3 regions of the Lysinibacillus sp. Ag94 genome follow, and region 1 is predicted to be linked to each of the others. Evidence: riboswitches for the same ligand, from Rfam matches in the RefSeq annotation. Region 1 holds a riboswitch; each other region holds the start of a gene.
What was found. Region 1 has a riboswitch for cobalamin ahead of MY533_RS09225 (FecCD family ABC transporter permease). Riboswitches for the same ligand answer to the same signal wherever they lie in the genome.

Region 1 (7,064 bases):
AATGTTTACCCGCTGTTTTCATTACGGTAATCAAATTACCTTCAGAAAAACGATTTGGTGGCTGGGTTTCACCTTTTTTCACGTTCGCTTTCGCAACGATACCTTGCTCATTTTCATGTAATAGGGGGAGCAGTTCATCTTTGTCTGTAGGTGAGTAATCTTTAGAATGATAAATAACCTTACGCCAACCTTCTTCTATTAGCACTTTGCCCTTAGAGATGAACTCTGCACGTTTATCAACAAGTGAATGAATTGTTGTGTAAGAAAATATGGCATTGTTGTAATGTGCTGCAATGACTTGTCTTGCAATTAAATCATATATTTTTTCTTCTTCTGGACTTAGCTTTGCTACATCAGGTATTTGCTCGGTAACAATAATTGCATGGTGATCGGTTACTTTTTTTTCATTCACATATCTTTTATTATTCATAATTGAACTTGTCGGTGGCGGAAGAAGACCTTTGTATTTATCAATTTTACTTAAATGCTCTAGTATCTTTGGTAGTGTTTTTGCTTCTTCCTTCGTTAAAAATTGTGAATCAGATCTTGGATAGGAAACAACACCCTTTAAATAAAGTTTTTGCAAAATATCCAGCGTATTTTGTGGTGACAATTTATAAGCTTTGTTTGCTGTAGCTTGTAATGCAGATAAGTTGAATAACAATGGGGGAGCATATTCCTTTGTTTCTCTTTTAATACTATTAATTTCTACATTTTTATTGAGACAGAAATTAGCAATCGCAATGGCTTGTCGTTCCTCTTGAACTCTTGAAATGTTATCTTTATGCCATTTTGCTTTTAACAATTTTCCATCGAAATCAAACTCTGTTTCTACTTCCCAAAATGGTTCTGATTTAAAATTTGCAATTTCATGCTCTCTTTTTACTATTAGTGCAAGTGTAGGTGTTTGTACACGACCAATTGAAAATACATCTTTCACGCCATTTCTTTTGAGGAGTACCGTGTATAATCTGGATGTGTTAATGCCAATTAGCCAGTCTGCACATGAACGACTTAGTGCTTCAAAATATATATCACGTGTTTTCTCTTCTGGTAGTAAATTTGCAAACCCATTTTTTACAGCGTTTTCTGTTAAAGATGATATCCATAGACGTTTCATCGGTTTATTAACACCGCATACTCTTAAAATGGTACGGATAATCAATTCACCTTCACGCCCAGCATCACCACCAATAATGATTTCTTCAATGTCTGATCTTTTTACTAAACTTTTAATTACATTAAATTGTTTATACTTTGACTTCGTCACTTTATACTCAAATCGATCTGGAATAATAGGTAATGTTTCTAATGTCCATTTTTTCCATGTAGAATTATATTCTTCCGGGGCTTTCAGTTCACATAGATGTCCAATCGCCCATGTGATAAGTGCTCCAGCCGGAAAGTAGGTGTTTGGCTTAACTTCGAAATAACCAGGCTTTTTTGTAAAAGAAAAGGGGGAAGCTAATTTTGCAGCCTGGTCTGGTTTTTCTGCAATTACTATTTTCATATGCTCTTCTCCTATTAATAATAATTACAACTTTATGTTTAATAATTATAAATGAATTTTAAGGATAACGGTTATATGAATAATTGAGTCCATCTTTTATTAAGAACTCTAAGTTTAGTCTTTTAGACATTTTAATTCAGTCAAAATTAAAACACCGGATTATCCACCCTGATATTAAATATAGAGAGGAAGGCGATTACTCATAGTGTACTGTGAGGAATTTGTATAGTAAGGTAAGATAAATCGCTATCTAAATTTATTTATTTTTCTAATAATAATTAATGTTCAATAGTTCTGTTTTGCAGCTATTAATCGCTCGTTTATCACCATTTTTGCTTAATTGTAATATATATTATAATTGCTATCTGGAAAATATTCTGATATTGTTCCTCTTATAACTTAATAAAATATTATTTTGTTGGTGCGAATGACTTGTTCGTTTGCTTAAAAGGGAAATCGGTGCAAATCCGGTGCTGTCCCGCAACTGTAATGGAGAGTCTATACAATATGTCACTGTAGCGAGCTATGGGAAGGCGTATAGATGATGAACCTAAGCCAGGAGACCTGCCAATAAAAGCAACAAACTTACATAGAACCACGAGGATGGTTGTAGTGACTGGGAATCGACGCCCTTTATTTAACTATGCCATCCTCTTGTAAATAAGGGGATTTTTTTTATGCCCTTTGCTTTAAGAGAGGAGAGCGTTTTGAAGAATCCAACAACAAGAAAAATCAACTTACTTTTATTCGTATTAACGGGTGTCGTTTTAATATCCATGACGTTAGCGATCATGGTAGGCTCTGTGTCTATTACACCTAGTATTGTATGGCGCATTATTTTATCGCATATCCCGTTCAATCCACTTGGCATTACATTGGATTGGAGCCGTTCACAGGAAATCATCATATGGCAAATTCGTACTCCTCGCGTAGTACTTGCCATAATAGTCGGAGCGGGGCTTGCTATTTCGGGTGCTGCTATTCAAGCTTTAGTTCGTAATTCAATCGCGGACCCCTATATTTTGGGGGTATCTTCCGGTGCATCTGTCGGGGCTACATCTGTTATTTTACTTGGCACTTTTTCATTTTTAGGTATGTATGCGCTATCATTTGCTGCTTTTATAGGTGCAACAATTGCAGTACTGATTGTGTTTTTCTTAGCACGAGTTGGGGGGCGAATTTCAGTTGTTCGATTATTATTAGCCGGAATTGCCGTGTCACTAGTTTTGTCAGCAATGACGAATTTTATGCTGATGATAACGAAGGAAGAGGGGGGCATAAAGGCAGTGATCTATTGGATGATGGGAAGTTTGGCCGGAGCGAAATGGGTGAATATAATGATTCCGTTCGTAGTTTTAACGATCGTCTACATAATTTTACGTCTACATGCACGCCATTTGAATTTACTTTTACTTGGCGAAGAATCTGCTGTTACGCTAGGGGTTAATTTAGAGAAATTTCGATTACTACTAATTTTAGTAATTTCCCTATTAACAGGTGTCCTTGTTGCTGTAAGTGGTGCAATTGGTTTTATTGGCCTGATTATTCCACATATCGTACGCATGATTGTCGGCTCAAATTATAAGTTTGTACTGCCAGTCAGTGCATTAATTGGTGCGATATTTTTAATATGGGCTGATGCAGCTGCGCGCATTGTGATTGCACCTGAGGAAATGCCGATTGGAATTATAACGGCTTTATGCGGATGCCCATTCTTTATATGGATGTTGCGTAAGCAAATGTATTCTTTCGGGGAGGAGAATTAAATGGTATACGTTGCAAAAAACGTTACTTTTGCCGTGCAGCAGGTGAAAATATTAAACAATGTTTCTGTACATATTCAAGAACGAGAGTTTGTGGGCATAATTGGTCCAAATGGCAGTGGGAAATCGACCCTTTTAAAAAATATGTACCGTATGCTACAACCTCAAGAGGGAGAAGTATTTTTATTTAATGAAAATATTTACAAGCAATCTTCAAAGTTGATAGCAAAGCAACTTGCCGTCGTAGGGCAGGAAACACCAGTGCTATTTGAGTTCACTGTTAAAGATCTTGTGGCAATGGGACGTACACCGCATAAAAGGCTTTTGGAAGTAGATACAAAAGAAGACCTAGCTATTGTTGAGGAATCGATGCAGCAAGCAGGGGTACTGCATTTAAGTGAACGCACTTTTAGTTCCTTATCTGGTGGTGAGAAAAAACGGGTCGTTGTTGCAAGGGCATTGGCGCAACAGGCTAAGGTCATGGTATTAGATGAGCCAACGAATCATTTAGATATTCAGCATCAACTCCAGCTCATGGATTTAGTACGGGGCTTGCCGATCACGGTCATTGCAGCCTTGCATGATTTAAATATTGCAGCAACTTATTGCGATAAAATTTATGTTTTAAAGGACGGAGAAATAGCGGCATATGGAACTCCGTTTGATGTATTAACACCCTCATTGTTACAAAAGGTGTTTGGTGTACATGCGGAAGTTAGTGTACATCCTGTCACGAAAAAGCCGCATATTTTTTATATATCTGAGCAATTTTTATAGTTAGTTAGGAGTTTTAGATTTCTTTCTATAGATTATTTAGAAAAAAGGAGAAGTAGACATGAAGACATTAAAAGGCGTATGGCTTGTTCTTGCAATCGCAATGCTAAGTATGTTAACAGCTTGTGTTAGCGAGGAAAAACAGGAATCATTATCGAAAAGCGAACAAGTAGAACCAGCAAAAGCAGGAGCAACGGAAGTAACGATTGACAATAACGATACGACACAAGTCTATTCGGAAGCACCAAAAAAGGCAATTAGCTTAAATCAGCATGTGACAGAGATTATGCTAGCGTTAGGCTTAGAGGATTCAATGGTCGGAACAGCATATTTAGATGATGCAATTTATCCACCGTTACAAGCAGCGTATGAAAAAGTTCCAGTATTAGCTGAACAATACCCAACAAAGGAACAAGTGATTGATGCAGGAGCAGATTTTTTATATGCAGGCTGGAAAAGTGGGTTTAGTGAGAAGGGTGTCGGAACACCAGAAGAACTAGAAGCACTTGGCATCCACACTTATTTACATACATCTTCAAGCATTACAAATCCTAAGTTAGAGGATATTTTTGACGATATCCGCAATATTTCTAAGATATTCCATGTGGAAGAGCGTGGAGAGAAATTAATAAAGCAAATGACAAAAGATGTAGAGGACATTCGTACGAAGCTTCCGCAAGAGGAGGGTAATTTACGTATTCTTGTATTTGATAGTGGTGAGAAAGAAGTTTTCACAGCTGCACAAAACTTCATGAATGAACTTGTGACAGTAGCAGGTGGAAAAAATATATTCGGCGATGTTGAGTCTGGCTGGACAACCGTTTCAAAGGAAGATGTAGTTGAGCGCAACCCTGAAGTTATCGTTGTAATTGACTATGGTTCAACTACTGCTGAAGAAAAAATTAATTTCCTAAAAAATGATCCGGCACTAAAAGAAACGGAAGCGGTAGTAAACGGACGTTTCGTTATTTTACCACTATCAGCAGCATCTGAGGGTGTTCGTGCGGCTGAAGCAATTCGAATTTTGGCACAAGGATTTTATCCAGAAAGCTTTCAATAAAGAAGAAGAGCTAGCCATGTGCTAGCTTTTTTCATAGGAGGGTAAAAATGACTATAAATGCTTTTAGCCATAATATTCCTGAAAAAACATTTGCTAAGTTAAACAGAGAAGGTGAATTTACACGTCTTGCTGTGAGCCCTGGCATTATCAACAAACATTATACACCAGCACAATTTCAAACAATCGCAGAGGTAGTCGGAGTGAGGGGTGCTATTAAATATTCTGCGTCCTACAGTATACTACTATCTATACCGACAATAGAATTAATGACGGCCAAAAGGAAGCTGGAAAAGGTGGGCTTATATATTGTAAAGCAAGGTCAGATTGTAGCTATGAAGGCTTGTGATTTTTGTGATGGCGATAAAATGGAGGCAGCACAGATTACAGAGGAGCTGTATCAGCAGCTGGAAGGCTTGGAAGTACCAAGCAGGATTCGCATTAATATGAATGGCTGTGCATCAGCTTGCTATAATGCCGTTTATGATGATATTGGGCTTGTATATCAGAAAGATAGCTTCGATGTATATTTAGGCGCTGTTCCAATGGGTAAAAATGCACAGGCAGGGGAGCTATTTGTGAAAAGAGTGCCTGTACAGCATATCGAAAATCTTTTACAGGAAATAATTAATATCTATAAAGAACTTGCTCACCAAAAAGAACCCTTTTATAAATTTTACAAGAGAACAAAAGATGCAGACTTTTGGCAAACGATAAAATGCTATGAAAATAGTTCAGCGGATTCTAGTAGGGTATGATGAGCTACATACAAACAATGTGAGAGGCGTAGCATTGTAGGTAGACAAAGTGACTATAAATTAATAAAAGGAGCTATGAGATGACTACTATTAAAGAAATTGGAAGTTTATGTATTACTGATAGAGACGGCCACATTATTAACCATTCAGACTGGGATAAAATCAACCCAATTTTTCATCCTGTGATCTACGATGTGGTTAATACGTATTCCACTCACCTTCAAGATGACTTACATAGTGTATACATAAGAGGATCTATTCCAAAAGGGATAGGTATTGAAGGCGTAGCGGACTTAGACACAATAGCGGTTACAAAGCAAAACCCTAATAAACAACAGGTAAAGCGGTTAAAAGAAGTAGAACAACAATTAAATCAAAAACATACTTGTGTAGATGGTATTGAACTGAGTTACTACTGTGTAGAAGATATTTTAAATACGTCATCTTTTTCAATCATTAGTTTCATACTCAAAACCCATGGCATATGTGTGTTTGGAGCAGACTTAATACCCCAATTACCAAAATATAGAGCTGACGAAGCTTTAGCAAATGACCACCTTATTCATTTACAAGGTCAAATTAAAAATGCCTGTGATGATCTTCAAGATAATTCTGATATGGAGGATATGAAAGATTGTTGCAAGTGGATAATGAAAATTTTAGTAAGAGCAGGACTTGCGCTTGTCATTACTAAAGCAAATACATATACAAGGGATTTATATCCTGCTTATAAATTATTTTCGGACTATTTCCCTGAAAAGGAAAACGACATGAAAAAAGCACTTGAATATGCCATAACACCCATAATAGATGCAAATCTATTGTTATCGTTTTTAAATGACTTTGGAACGTGGATGGTTAGTGAAGCTGATAAATGGTTACAATTCTATAACCCCAATAGAGAATTAAACATGAAAATATAGTCTAATGAATAACTTACGAAGTTCGAATTTATGTTAGTAGCTACAAATAAAATTTAGCTTTGTTGATTCCATATACAGAAAAAGGTAATCACATCTTACTCAAAATGAGATTACCTTAAATTTTTAAACATTTTAGATTTTAGAGCAATCGTATAAAGCAAATTATTCGAGATGGATTGTTTTTCTACATATGTTGCTCTCCAATTGAGCCCAATCAAATATTTTTATTTATTGATTTGTCTTTAAATTCTTTCCGATATATTGGATAATTTTGCGAAG
Region 2 (7,064 bases), 810 kb from region 1:
CCTTTTGTACGTTATCTTCTTGCATTCCGCCATTTGATGAAAGTCCGTCTTCATCCTTAGGAAGGGTAACGACTTCACCTTTTAATGTGTAAGGAATGATGGATTCACTAACAGTTTGCTCAGTTTCAATACCGCCGCCAAAGAACATATCAAGTGAAAAATTCATACCGTTTTCATTAGATACGCTTATTACATACTCTTCCTCAGGTACAGCATCGACAACTAAGTTGACGCCATCGCCTTTATCCGTGCCGTAAGATGCTCGGATTGGGTAGGCCTCATTTAATCCTTCAGCATCTTCCTCCTCTGACGGAACATTAACTAAATCTTCTTTTAGATAAAGCTCCATAGAAGCAGAAACACCTGGAATCCCAGCTAAATCAAATTTCAGTGTCGTTGGTTCATTCACTGAAAATGTAAAATAATCTTTATCACCTAGATGATCTTCAGAAAGTAGGGTATAGTTTTTCCCGGCTGTACTGAATGGGAATTTTTCAATCTTCGCCATATGTTCCATATCTAATGCATCAATTGGTAATTTTTTAGTTGTTTGGGCCGTGAATACGTAGTTTGAATCACCTTTCGAGCTATAGCTGCCATTATGATCTTTAACGCCAATAAGAAGGGTTCCTTTTTGATCTGCTTTATATAGGTATCCTTCTTGCTTGCCTACACGTACATCATTGACTTTAATTGGTTCTACTTCTTTTTTATTACCTTCAGGGTAGAAGTATAAATCAAATGCATAATCATATTTGGCTGCACCTTTTAATGTCAGTTGAGTATACTCATTTGCATCTAGCTCCACCTTGTACCATTTCTTTTCGTCTGGTAACTTGAATTCACCTTTTTCAGTATTTACTATATCTTTTTTAAGGGCTTTTGCGTTTTTCAAGCGCTCTTCTTTTGTTTCAGAATACTGTTTTGGTAGATTATTAATATTAAACTGTAATGCTTTCACAGGATCTACAAGGCCATGTCCATATGTCAGATCATAGCCCTTTTCACCTAAATCCTTTGCGGTCATTTCGAGAATAGCCTCTATTTCATAAGGCTTTAAATCTGGATATTTTGATTTTAGTAGGGACGCCACACCTGCAACAACAGGAGATGCCATCGATGTTCCACTAAATTTTACAAAGGATGATCCTTTTTTCTCATCAAGAACTGTACTGTAAATGTCTTCACCTGGAGCTACAAGATCAACCGATGGACCATAGTTTGAATAGCCTGATAGCTTGTTTCGATCATTTGTAGAGCCTACACTAATAACGCCTTCGTAAGAAGCAGGGAAGGAGTAATTGTCTGTCGATTCATTTCCAGCAGCTGCTACAACGGTAACTCCTTTATCAATGGCTTTCTGAACGGCTTCCTCCACTAATGGAGAATCACCATAACCGCCAAGGCTCATATTGATAACATCTGCGCCTTGCTCAATGGCGTAAAGGATTCCTTGTGCAATAACGAAATCACTAGCGCCATCTTTTCCGTTGAATACATCAATTGGAAGAAGCTTGGCATTTGGATTAATCCCATGTCCTCCAATACCATTATCTTTTGCCGCGCCAACAATTCCTGCTACATGTGTTCCGTGCTCATTAGGATAAGATGTATTGGCAGGTGCTGCTGCATTATATGGTGGTAGTACTTGAGATTTTAAATCTGGATGTTTAAAATCCACACCACCATCGATAACAGCTACTTTTACATCATTGTTGCCAGCTAATTCTAGTGCTTTATCAATTTGAAGTAGACTCAAATGGTACATATCCTGTTTCTTTGGATCTACTTCTGTGCCAAAGGAATGATACACGTAGCTTGGAGATACTTTTTTAACTCCTTTTTGTTTCACGTAATATGAAACTGCTTTTTCTAAATCTGTTCCTTTGTTCAGTTGGATAACATCGTATCCTAATGAAGGAATAGAGCGGATCACTTTTGCGCCAATTTTTTTGTGCACATTCTTATCAAGACCGGAATGTTTGACGATAATCGTATCCTGACTAATCCATTCTTTTTGATTCTTAGATGTTTGATCCTTATTGCTAGCTACTTTCACTAACTCTTGGTTCTTTGCTGTTTTTTGTGGCGCTTCAGCAAAGGCAGAAGTAGCAGGAACCATTAGTGCTGCAGATGCTACTAAAGCAACTGATTTTTTCTTCCAGTTTTTCAACTGTTTTCCCTCCTTGAGTGTGCCAAATATTTGTGACATCTATACTAATACGAATGACTGTTAGAAAAGTTTCGTAATAAGTATATATTTTTCCAAAAGCACCATTCTATATTTTACCATATTTATCCCGTTATAAAAATATGTAGAAGAGAGGTCGAAACATTTTACTCGATTTGTGAAATGGGAGTAGGAGCACAGATTCAATTAACTATGAACAAATTATCTTAAAGCTGCTCAAGAAGTCTGTGCAAATCTGCCTTCGAACGAGGCATTTTAATGTTTGTTTTAAATAACTTTTTCTTTTGCAAGGCAACGGCCATTTCAAAGACCCATGGTCGTTCAAGATGGGCTCTTTCAAGTAAATCATCTTGGAAGAACATAGAAACTGGATCTCCATTATAAATAATTGTCCCAGCTTCCATCACGATTATTTGATCTGCCCATTCATAGGCTAATGCAATATCATGTGTTGCCAGTAAAATTGTTCGTTCACCGTTCTCTAGCGTTTCTAAATACTGTAAAACTTGTGCACTATAATAATTATCTAGTCCAGCTGTTGGTTCATCTAATAATAAAACGGATGGTTCCATTGCAAGTACTCCGGCCATTGCGACACGTTTTTTCTGTCCAACACTTAAAAAATGGATCGGTTTATCTAGCAATGCTTCGACTTCGGTTTGAGCGACGGCCCACGCAATTTTCTCTTCAATTTTTTCAGTTGTCCAGCCAAGATTCAAAGGACCAAATGCAATATCTTGCTTAACTGTGCCAGAAAAAAGCTGATTGTCGGCATCCTGAAAAACAATACCAACCTGTTGGCGTAATTGTTTTAATGCTTTTCTACTATAGTTCAGGTCATTGCCACAAAAGGATATACTTCCAGCGGTAGGCTTCAAAATACCATTTAAATGCTGAAATAACGTTGATTTTCCAGCTCCATTATGACCAAGTAAAGCGATTTTTTTCCCCTTTGGAATTTGAAGTGTAATATCTGTTAGTGCATAAGTTCCATCTGCATAAGCGTAGGATAAATGTGTTAAATCAAAGTATAAATCTGTCATCAGAAAAAACCTCCATAAATGATGAGCAGTATAAAAATAGTAGCAATACCTACCCAATTTTTTGTGTTATAGATAACATCGTTTTGCCAATAAACAGTTTCGCCACCACGGGCTTCCATCGCATTGTTTAGTTCACGACTGCGTTGGAACATCTCAACAAATAAAGCTGCAATTAACATTGATACCGAACGAAGCCACTGCATAGGGGAGCTGTATCCTAGACGAGCCTGCTGGGCAAGATGAATTTTTTGCATACTATCTAAAAAGATAAAAATAAAACGATACGTCAGCTCTACTAGCTCTACAAATAGAGTTGGAATTCGCCATTGTCGTAGCACGTAACAAATAGAGTGGACTGATGTTGTGAGAATTAAAAAATACAAACAGCTAATGCTGCCAAGGACGATGAAAAAAAGCTGTTGTGCTGTCACGAGGCTCGCTCTGCCGATAAAAATCGTCCAACTATTAAGTGAAAATGACCAAATATACGCTGGTAACGTGCTAGTTGTTGGCACTATAGAAATTAAAATTGACACTAAACTTGATAGTAAAAAAAATCCGGGAAGCAATAGCAATTTAACATAATATTTAGCAGGGATTTTTGCACCTAAAATGATAAAAGCACTCATCACAAAAAATGTAATGAGTGAAATTCGTTCATCTCTCATGATAAGCGACAATATAAGTAGTCCAAGGGATAACGTCATTTTTTCTAGCGGATGAACAGTCGCTAATTTATTTAAATAAGCATACTTATCAATGAGTAACATCGCTTAACCCTCTTTATGTTTGCCGCGCATTAAGCCAATGAAATAGCCGATAAATCCAGCGCCAATAGCAGCTTGTAATGCGAATAATAAGCTTTCGATTTCACCACTTGGTGGCGCCCATAAGCTTTCAAACCATGGCTCGTAGTTAGCATCAATTTCACTAATTGCTGCCTCCGCTTCACCATCAGCCCCTTCGAATTCTGCACCTTTTTGAATAAATAGGGGGATAATCGCTAGGAACACAACAATGGCTAAGAGCAGTAAGTTTTTTTTCATGTTAGTGTGCCTCCTTTGTTGAGAAAACACGTAGAGCCTTTAATTCACTCACATTGTATTTTTTTAGGAAGTTCATGACGATCACTGTTAAAATTCCTTCACTAACAGCAAGAGGAATTTGAGTTAATGCAAAAATACCAGCAAATTTTGTGAATGAAGCCATAAAGCCTCCGACCTCAGAAGGGAAGGCAAGAGCTAGTTGCACTGAAGTGACAACATATGTACCTAAATCACCAAGCATTGCTGCTAAAAAGACGGCTACTGAAAATGATAATCCCATTTTTTGTGAGCCCTTAAATACATAGTAAGCGATTATAGGGCCCATAATGGCCATCGAAAAGGTATTTGCCCCTAATGTTGTAAGCCCGCCGTGTGCTAATAGTAAAGATTGGAATAATAATACGATTGTCCCGATGACACTCATTGCTAATGGTCCAAAAAGAACTGTTCCAAGTCCAACTCCAGTTGGATGCGAGCAACTCCCTGTTACAGAAGGAATTTTTAAGGCAGATAGTACAAAGGCAAAGGCACCCGATAGCCCTAATATCATTTTTGTTTCAGGGTTTTCTTCAATGGTTTTTCGAATAGAACGTAATCCTAAAATAATAAATGGAATCGATACGACCCACCAAAAAATCGCCCATTCAATTGGCAAAAAGCCCTCCATAATATGCATCGCAAATGCACGATTTGGCACGAATAAAAATGCCAATAAGAAATAACTAAGCTTCCAACCTGAAAATTTCATGAATCTCTCCTCCTGGCTTTAAAATATTTCGAATTAGTATGCGATCGATCCAATGTGCCTTGGCGTAATTGTAGCTGCCGCTTTGCTTTCGCTACAGAAAACATTTGTAGCTGCCGCTTTGCTTTCGCTACAGAAAACATTTGTAGCTGCCGCTTTGCTTTCACACAGAAAATAATTCGTCCGGATTTTTGAATTGTGCATTCCTTTCAAAGTCCGTGACATCCGCCAGAGGCTTTTCTTTTCATTCAGTAGGTGTTTTAGCCCGGTTGGAACCATATCTGTACGAATCTACCACCTTGAGATGGAGTCTCTGCTGAATGAAAAAAGCACTTCTCCGATAATGGAAAAGTGCATAGCTAAAAAAGCAAATAAAATTCTAATCTGCTAAGCCGCACACCCATCCTCGTAGGTTGAAACGATCACATTTTTTTCGGCAGGTCTCCTGGCTTTAGTTCAACGTTTTATAGGTCTTCCCATCCTTTGGACAGTGACTTTTTCTATAAAACTCCCTAGTACAGTGGCGGGACCGCGCCGGACTTGAACCGGCTTCCCTTTTAAGCGAAAAGCTGAACAATTCGCACCGATAAAAGATGAAGTTGTGAGATTTCACGACAAAGTGTAACATGAATTTCCATATTTATGCTATGATTTTTATGAAAAAATTTAAAATTAATAGTCTATGTCGAAAATTTAGATAAATCAAAAAGAAATGTCGCGTTTTTCTCTAGAATTTTAAAAAAATTGTCACAAATTAAGAAAGTAATATTGAAATTTTTAAAAAATAAGCTATGATAGAAACAGTTTTCAATTACATGAAAATTCTTTCAGCGAACATCTTTTGTAGCGAAAGTGAAGCGTAAGCTACAGAAGCCTCCTACCTGTATAGATGGTGAGATGAATGCTGATTTAAGTTCTTTTCAACGGGTATCAAAACACCTGTACCTGCTGAAAGAAGGTAAAGCCTCCGGCGGCTGTCACGCAATTATGCCGAGGCATAATTGATATATTAAAAAATTCATATAAAACGTCCATAAGTGCTTGATTATTTTCAAGATAATAGGGAAATCGGTGAAAGTCCGATACAGCCCCCGCTACTGTAATAGCTGATGAAATCGTGGATGCCACTAGTGAAAACTAGGAAGGTGCGAAAGTAAAAGGAAGCTTAAGTCAGGAAACCTGCTTATGTGATGATGCATGCAAACTTTTCGGAGGGAGAAGTTGAAGCGAAAGCGAGTACCTGTATATATTCGTTTTTATTTGGCTTCTACTAAACCTTTACTCTTCGTCTAGAGTAAAGGTTTTTCTTTTTCCTAAAAGCAAATGAGGGGAGAACGAACGACTATGACAACTTGGAATTTAGAGGGCATGAAAACACATCTTTTTATTTGTAATGGTAGTAGCTGTATGAAAAAAGATGCTGAGGATATTACACAGGCGATCCGTGACGAAATACAGGTGCTGGCACTTGATCAGGAAATACATACGACAAGAACTCGCTGTAATGGCAGATGTAAAGATGCTTGTGTTGTCATTGCATATCCTCAGGGGAATTGGTACCGTATCCCGACAACAGAGCATGCGAAGGCACTCGTACAAAATTTAAATCATGAATCGTTACATAATGAGCATGTCTTTACATTGCGTGAAGGCACGCTACACCGTACAGCACAAACAACAGCCATTAAAGGTATTGAAAAGGTGAAAGAGGGGTAACAACATGGCGCAAAAAGGTAAGATTTTCGTAGTTGGCTTTGGCCCTGGAGACTTTAAACATATTACGACTCGTGCTGTAGAGGCACTGCAACAAAGTCATATGATCATTGGGTATAAAACGTATGTTGAACTTATTCAGGATTTAGTTAGTGCAAAGTCGATTATTAGTACTGGTATGACGGAGGAAGTTTCACGTGCACAGGAAGCGGTACGTCAAGCAGAGGCTGGAAGTATCGTATCGGTCATTTCCAGTGGAGATGCCGGCGTATATGGAATGGCAGGATTAGTGTATGAGGTATTAATCGAGCTAGGCTGGACAGAAG
Region 3 (7,064 bases), 1.6 Mb from region 1:
ATATTTGTACAGCGTCCGCACTCTACACAGGAATATAAATCTAACATTTGTTTTTGTGTAAAATCTTGAATACGGCCAACACCAATTGCTGGAATATCCTCTTCATCTTCCGCATTTTCTAATGCCTCAAAGTCGATCGGTGTTAAAGTACCTGTACGATCTAAACGATTCATATACACATTAATCGGGCTTACAATCAAGTGGAAGTGCTTCGATTGTGGTACATACACTAAGAATGTCAAAAGAATTAATAAGTGTGCCCACCACATTACATAGAACACAGCAGCCGCTGCTGAAGCTGGTAAGAAACTAAAAATCGCAGCGATACCAGAAGCAACTGGCTCTGTATAAGTTAGTCCTTCACCATGCCAAATTATTCCCATACCATTTGCAAGTAATGTGGATACCATTAACCCACCAATGAAGATTAAGACAAGACCATTTTTCCAGCCTCGTTTTAGACGTACTAGCTTTTCTACATAGCGTCGGTAAAATGCCCACACAACCGCCACTAAAATCATTAATACCACAAGCTCTTGGAAAAATGTAAACACACTGTAGAAAACACCAAGCGGTAAATGTGATCCAGGTGCTAACCCCTTCCAAATTAAATCAATGGCACCTAGCTGCACCATCAAAAATCCATAGAAGAACATGACATGGATTAAACCACTCTTTGGATCTTTTAATAGCTTGTTTTGGCCAAGTACATTGACCATAAGATAACGAACTCGTTCTTTAACACTTTCATCAAATTCAATCTTTTTCCCCAATTGCACAAACTTATAGCGTGTTTTTAACAGATAGAAGAACAATCCTACTGCATAAAGCACAACCACGACTGTTAGAACAATGTTTGCAATTACTAATGGACTCATGGTTGGTCCCCCCCTTAGTTTGTCGTAACTTTCTCTCTTTGTGATAAATTTGCTAGCTCATACGTAAATGTACGTCATTCCATCATTATATTCCTATTCTAATAAATGAGTGAGCATTCAGTCAACATAAAACGGAAATATTTCTGATAATTTTATATTCTTACATTTTACTAGAAAAAATGCCACCCTAAATTTTAAGTGCGTTCTAAAACACTACAGATTTATTTTTAATATAAATTTGTCTTCTTTTGTAGTATTTACATAGTCAAAAAAGCCGATTTGCATCATGTTAAGATGGCAAATCGGCTTTTTTTAGTGCGCTAGATTTAAAAGTAGTTATTTTATTTCAACGTGATGCCTTTAGTCTTTCGTTCCTCTGCTTGTGGTCTCATATCACCCTTAGTTGATAAAAACTGAAATTATTCCGATAAAAGTTAAAATTGTTCCGATAAATCTTCAAAGTACTAATCGAAAAATGAATGCATCTCAATAACCACAACTTTAGGTAATTATTTTTTAAAGACATTGCCGCTTCGAATATATTCAACATCCGCGACATTCAATCGGAAATTCACAACCCTTGCAGCTGCAAATAAATAGTCAGATAGACGGTTTAAATATTTTTGTACAATTGTCGGTACATCTTCGATTTCCTTCATAAGCGTTACCATTTGACGCTCTGCTCGACGTGCTACTGTGCGAGCAATGTGTAAGGTTGCAGCTGCTGGTGCACCACCTGGTAAAATAAAGCGCTGTAACGGCGGTGCTTCATCTGATAATGCATCAATACGCGTTTCCAACACTTCGATTGGCTGCTCTGTTAGCTTATAATGACGTTCCTTCATGACGTTAGCAAGATCGCCACCCGCATCGAAAAGCTCATGCTGAATTGTTTCTAAATCAATTAAAATATCCTTAAATAATTCACGATCTAGTTCACTAACAGCCTTACCAATAAAAGAATTTAATTCATCAATGGCCCCATACGTTTCAACGCGTAAGCTATCTTTATCAACGCGTCCACCGATAAGACTAGTTTTCCCTGTATCGCCGGTTTTCGTGTAAAGCTTCATTCTCTCATCTCCTAAAGTTATTTTATAATTTCGCCTCCGCTGTCGCGCAGGGCATTATTTTCATTTAGCAGGTGTATCTGCTGAATGAAGATAATTTTTTATTGCCTGTACAGTTGTTTCAAAAACACCTTTACCGATAATCTTACCTACATCAGTAATGGGACCTCCATACAGCATTTCTTCCCCTTTTTGTGTAGCTGCAATTAATAAACTATCCGTAGCAGTACCTGTCGCAATTGTACCACTAAGTTCATCGCGAATATTTTCCGATTGCAATGCCTTTGTTTTTGCCTCGGTAGCCGTCATCATTGCTTGGAAAAACGCTTCTTCTGATAAACAACCATTAACAATAACCCACGTATTTATAGTACCAATATGTGGTTCATCTTGTCTTTCATGTGTACGAGACACATCAACTGCATTACCTACTCCGGCCGTAACGGCAACTAGGACGCTGCCAAAGGAAGCTTTATATTCATTAATAGCTACAAGATTTGTTGGGACAGCCGTTAACATGACGACGGTACTTGTAGATGAAAAATGTTCCTTTAGTAGAAATTCAGCGACCTCTCTCTTCACATCATTAATGACATAATCTATTGGTACAGAGCGATTTAACAGACAATCATACCAACCAATACCCGGATTATGGACAGCTGAGGACACTGTTTTTAACGGAAACTCCGATTGAAGTTTAATATAACGATCTGTAACAGTGAAATTTTCTTTTGTAATGACAGCACGCTGCTGCTGTTCAACTGATGCTGGCATCATGGTGATTTGAGGCTTTGGAATTTCTGGATGTGCGTAAGTTGCAACTCGAGCTTGATAGACGTCTTCGATTTGCGAAGCGATTAATACTTCATGCGGCGCCCCCAATGCTCGCATCCGCCCCTCCTCCATTAGCAATAATTCATCACAATAAAGGGAGGCTAAATTCATATCATGCAGTACCATAATAACGGTCAAACCACTTTCGATTGCTTCCTTTCGCACCATATCTAAAATTTGACGTTGATGAGCAATATCTAGATGGTTCGTTGGTTCATCTAGCAGCAATATTTCAGCTGTTTGCGCAAGTGCTTGGGCTACAAATACTCTTTGCTGCTCACCGCCCGACAAAAATTCCATCGGTGTTTGTTCATAGCGTTTCACACCAGTTTGCATCATGGCATGTTGGACTGCTTGTTCATCGCGATCAGTCCAGCTTGAAAAGAAGCCTGTTTGATGTGGATAACGCCCAAGTGATACTGCCTCCCGTACACTGTTAGAAAAAGCATTAGCATGTAATTGTGGTAGCACCGCCATTTTTTTTGCTAATGCACGGGCATTGTAAGAGCTGCTACTTTTACCATCTACTAATATAGTGCCTGCATTTGCTGGTAGTATACCACTTATTACTTTTAACAGTGTGGATTTCCCGCTACCATTCGGCCCTAAGATCCCTAGTATTTTGCCTTTTTCAACTGAAAAACTTATATCCCGGACGATAGGTACGTCTTCATAGCCGCCGGAAAGATGTTCAACAACAATCATGCCCGTACCCCCTTGCTTCTACGTTGCTTGTAAAAAATATAGGAAAAAACCGGTGCCCCAATAAATGCAGTAATGACACCAATCGGTAGCTCTCTTGGCATAATAATTGTTCGTGCTATTAAATCACAAATAATCAGCAAAGTTGCCCCATTTAAAAAGGATAATGGCAATAAGTGTCGGTGATCAGAGCCCCAAACCATTCTCGTCATATGAGGGACGACTAAACCAACAAAGCCAATCGTTCCAGAAACAGCTACCGCAGCTCCTGTCAACATGGATCCACCCACTAAAATAATATATTTACTGCGCTTAACATGAACACCTAAATGCTTCGCGCGTTCTTCACCATATAACAGCACATTTAACTCGCGTCTTTGTGTCCAAAGCATAATGGAGCCTATTATGACAAACGGGATAATCATCTGAACATAAGGCCAACCACGCATCGATACTGAGCCGAGCAGCCATCCGATAACTTGGCGAAGCTCTTCACCAGATAATGCAATCATTAAAGAAATTAAGGAACCTAAAAATGAACTAAATATAACTCCCGTTAAAATTAGAGTTTCCATTTTTAACGAGCGGTCTACTATTCTAGCAAAGCCCATAACAGCTACCATCGTTAATATGGCACCTATCATACTAAAGGTCGGTAATGTAAAATGACCTACTACAGGTATTGATATACTAAAAAAAATGGTCATAACTGCGCCAACTGATGCACCAGAGGAAACACCTAACGTATAAGGATCAGCCAAAGGGTTTTTTAATAAGCCTTGAAAAGCGGCCCCTGCAATTGCAAGTGACGCCCCTACAAGCCCTGCAAGCAAAACTCGAGGTAATCGAATTTTCCATAAAATATTGGCGGCTGTTTCATCAGCCGCCTTATTCCACAATACTTCTAGCGGAATATGAACCGAGCCTATCGCCACGCCACACCAGATGCTAATAATTAGAAGCGTTATTGCTGTTACATAGGCTACAATTTTTTTACTCATTTAAACGCCTCAGGGTAGACGGCCTTCGCTAATTCCTCAAGACCATCTGCTAAACGAGGACCTTGACGACTTGTTATATTTTCATCCACTTGTACTATGGCTTTATTTTTCACGGCAGAGATTGTCTCAAAGCCTGCACGTTGTGGAATTTTCGTTAAAATATTAGGTACGTAATTATATGCCACAACAATGACATCTGGATTTTTTGCGATAATTTGTTCAGCATCAATTTTATACCAGCTATTTGAATCTGCTGCCACATTTTCGGCATGAATCATTTCTAGCATTTCATTCATAAATGTACCTTTACCAGCTGTATAAATTTCTGGCTCATCAGACGACTCTACAAAGACTTTTTTCGCCTCAACACCGTCAAGTTTTGTTTCAACTTCTTTAACTTTTGCCTTCATATTTGCAACAATTTTTTTAGCCTCTTCTAGTTTTCCTGTTGCACGACCAAGCTGTTCAATTGTTGTGTAAGTTTCATTAAAGTTTTTTGCATCCGCTACAACAAATACTTTTACACCTGCCGCCTCAAGCTGTTCAATAGCTCCTTTTGAATAACCCATACCCGACGCATGCGCAAAAACGATATCCGGCGTTAAAGCAATAATTTTTTCAATATTATAATCCATACCGCCAACCTTTTCTTTTTTAGTAACCTCTGGTGGATAGTCATCATTATCTGTCACACCAACTATTTCATTATTTAAGCCAAGGCCAAATAAAATTTCTGTGTTACTCGGAATGAGTGAGACAATTTTTTCAGGAGGTGCCTCTAGCGTAATATCCTTACCGGTAGCATCCTTTATCGTCATTGGGAATGTTGCTTGGTCTACTTTTGTTGTCCCTTGTTGCTCAGAAGATGACGGCTTTTCATTTGTCGCCTCTTTTGTATTACATGCAGCAAGTAAGCCAATAGCTAAAAATGCTGATAACCCTATTTTCCAAATTTTCTTCATGTGAATCCTCCTCAGTCTATTTGTGCATATAGTTGTTATTGTTTTTCTGATTTATCGATACGTTTTAGTTTTTGATTACCTAACATTGTAGGGGTATATCAACATTGCGGACTTCTAGCCAACATTTTAGATTTATCACCTAACATTTTGAATTTATCGCCCCTGTTTTCAAATTTATCGACATTCATCTTCCAAAACAAATACCCCTCATCAAAAAATAATGAGGGGGTCAAATTTGCACAAAAATACATATACAAAATCCACCATCCTATCCTCGTAGGCTACAACGTGTTTTCTATAAAGGCAGGTCTCCTGGCTCGTGCTTCATACGCTTTTTCAAGCCTTCCCGAAATTTTCAGTGGCGCAGATTGAAAAAACTCACACATACAGTGGCGGGACCGCATCGGAATTACACCGATTTCCCTTTTCACTTTACTTAAGTAAAGAACCTTTATAATATTCAGTTGATTTTATTATACATGAAAATGAAAGAAGTCGCCTCCATTCGAGACGACTTCTATACAATCCATTACGCCTTGGCATAATTGCGTCCGGGATTGGCTTTGTGCTTAGGCCTGCGTGATGCAGGTCAGTTAGCCGTTATTGCATGGATGCGATGATTTTAGGCTAACATCCTATGTGAACATCTTTCCGATTCAGTGACATTCGCCAATATGATGTTGGTCACTCAGTCATCGCCACAGGACGTGGCGTTCTTAGACTGAGTTCCTCTATTTCAGCAGGTTATTTGGACACTACCGAACTAAGTTAAACTATATCTGAAAAATACTGTACCGTTTTCATTGGTGCACCCATTTCTCGCAATGCCCATGTATTCTCTAAATAAATATCTGCTAGCTTCTCATATTTGCCGCCGAATTTTTGTGCCCATTCGACTGCTACCACACTTTCATATAAATGCGCCATTTTCTCTGCGACCTTTTTTGCTTCAAACGATTTTGTTGCATCATCTAAACGGCTAAATGTTTGCAAAGTTGAATCTAGTTTTGCTAATTGATCCACAACAATTTCAACTAATGGACTGTCAGCTAGTTTTTCTAGACGTTCTTCCATGACACGAACAAACATTTCGTGCGCATGAAACTTATCAACTAAGCGAATGAGCTCTAAAGCTAAAATATTCGCAGTCCCTTCCCATACAGTAAGTACTTGTGCATCTCTTAATAACCGAGGTGTAACAAAATCTTCAATATAGCCGTTTCCGCCATGTAATTCAATGGCTTCACTAGCATAATGTACAGCTTGCTCTGCCGTTTCTTTTTTCATGATCGCAATATACAAACGGTTTAAAATAATATCTTCTTTAATCCCAAGCCCACTAGTTACTTTATCGTACAGCTGAATAAGATCAAAAACAGTGGCAACTTCTACATGAAGCTTGGCACCGAATTTCCCTAGTGTATCCTGGATCATGGGATATTGTGTTAAAGGTTTACCAAAGGCATGACGATTTGTCACATAATGCTTCGCCTCTAAATAACCGCGGCGCATTATGCCGATAGAAGCAACCGCATTGCAAATTCTCGATAAATTAAGTGCCTCCAGCATATAGTAAATCCCTTTATTTGGGTCACCGACAACATATGCTAATGCACC

Region 2: linked by a shared signal. The riboswitch ahead of MY533_RS13120 (energy-coupling factor ABC transporter permease) and the one ahead of MY533_RS09225 (FecCD family ABC transporter permease) in region 1 are both predicted to bind cobalamin.
Region 3: linked by a shared signal. The riboswitch ahead of MY533_RS01805 (ABC transporter substrate-binding protein) and the one ahead of MY533_RS09225 (FecCD family ABC transporter permease) in region 1 are both predicted to bind cobalamin.

The regions. Positions count from the first base shown of each region.
Region 1 covers NZ_CP096780.1:2,025,782-2,032,845, forward strand. Annotated here, with positions in the region: gene MY533_RS09220 (DNA topoisomerase III) at 1-1,510, opposite strand, end outside; cobalamin riboswitch at 1,913-2,097, shown strand; gene MY533_RS09225 (FecCD family ABC transporter permease) at 2,287-3,276, shown strand; gene MY533_RS09230 (ABC transporter ATP-binding protein) at 3,277-4,050, shown strand; gene MY533_RS09235 (ABC transporter substrate-binding protein) at 4,109-5,107, shown strand; gene MY533_RS09240 (precorrin-3B methylase) at 5,155-5,862, shown strand; gene MY533_RS09245 (nucleotidyltransferase) at 5,943-6,785, shown strand; gene MY533_RS09250 (peroxiredoxin family protein) at 7,014-7,064, opposite strand, start outside.
Region 2 covers NZ_CP096780.1:2,833,340-2,840,403, reverse strand. Annotated here, with positions in the region: gene MY533_RS13140 (S8 family peptidase) at 1-2,173, opposite strand, end outside; gene MY533_RS13135 (energy-coupling factor ABC transporter ATP-binding protein) at 2,398-3,234, opposite strand; gene cbiQ (cobalt ECF transporter T component CbiQ) at 3,234-4,004, opposite strand; gene MY533_RS13125 (energy-coupling factor ABC transporter substrate-binding protein) at 4,008-4,280, opposite strand; gene MY533_RS13120 (energy-coupling factor ABC transporter permease) at 4,282-5,028, opposite strand; cobalamin riboswitch at 5,443-5,628, opposite strand; cobalamin riboswitch at 6,044-6,227, shown strand; gene MY533_RS13115 ((2Fe-2S) ferredoxin domain-containing protein) at 6,370-6,741, shown strand; gene cobJ (precorrin-3B C(17)-methyltransferase) at 6,746-7,064, shown strand, end outside.
Region 3 covers NZ_CP096780.1:397,369-404,432, reverse strand. Annotated here, with positions in the region: gene MY533_RS01825 (heterodisulfide reductase-related iron-sulfur binding cluster) at 1-878, opposite strand, end outside; gene MY533_RS01820 (cob(I)yrinic acid a,c-diamide adenosyltransferase) at 1,388-1,951, opposite strand; gene MY533_RS01815 (adenosylcobinamide amidohydrolase) at 2,012-3,487, opposite strand; gene MY533_RS01810 (FecCD family ABC transporter permease) at 3,484-4,485, opposite strand; gene MY533_RS01805 (ABC transporter substrate-binding protein) at 4,482-5,447, opposite strand; cobalamin riboswitch at 5,732-5,915, opposite strand; gene MY533_RS01800 (acyl-CoA dehydrogenase family protein) at 6,216-7,064, opposite strand, start outside.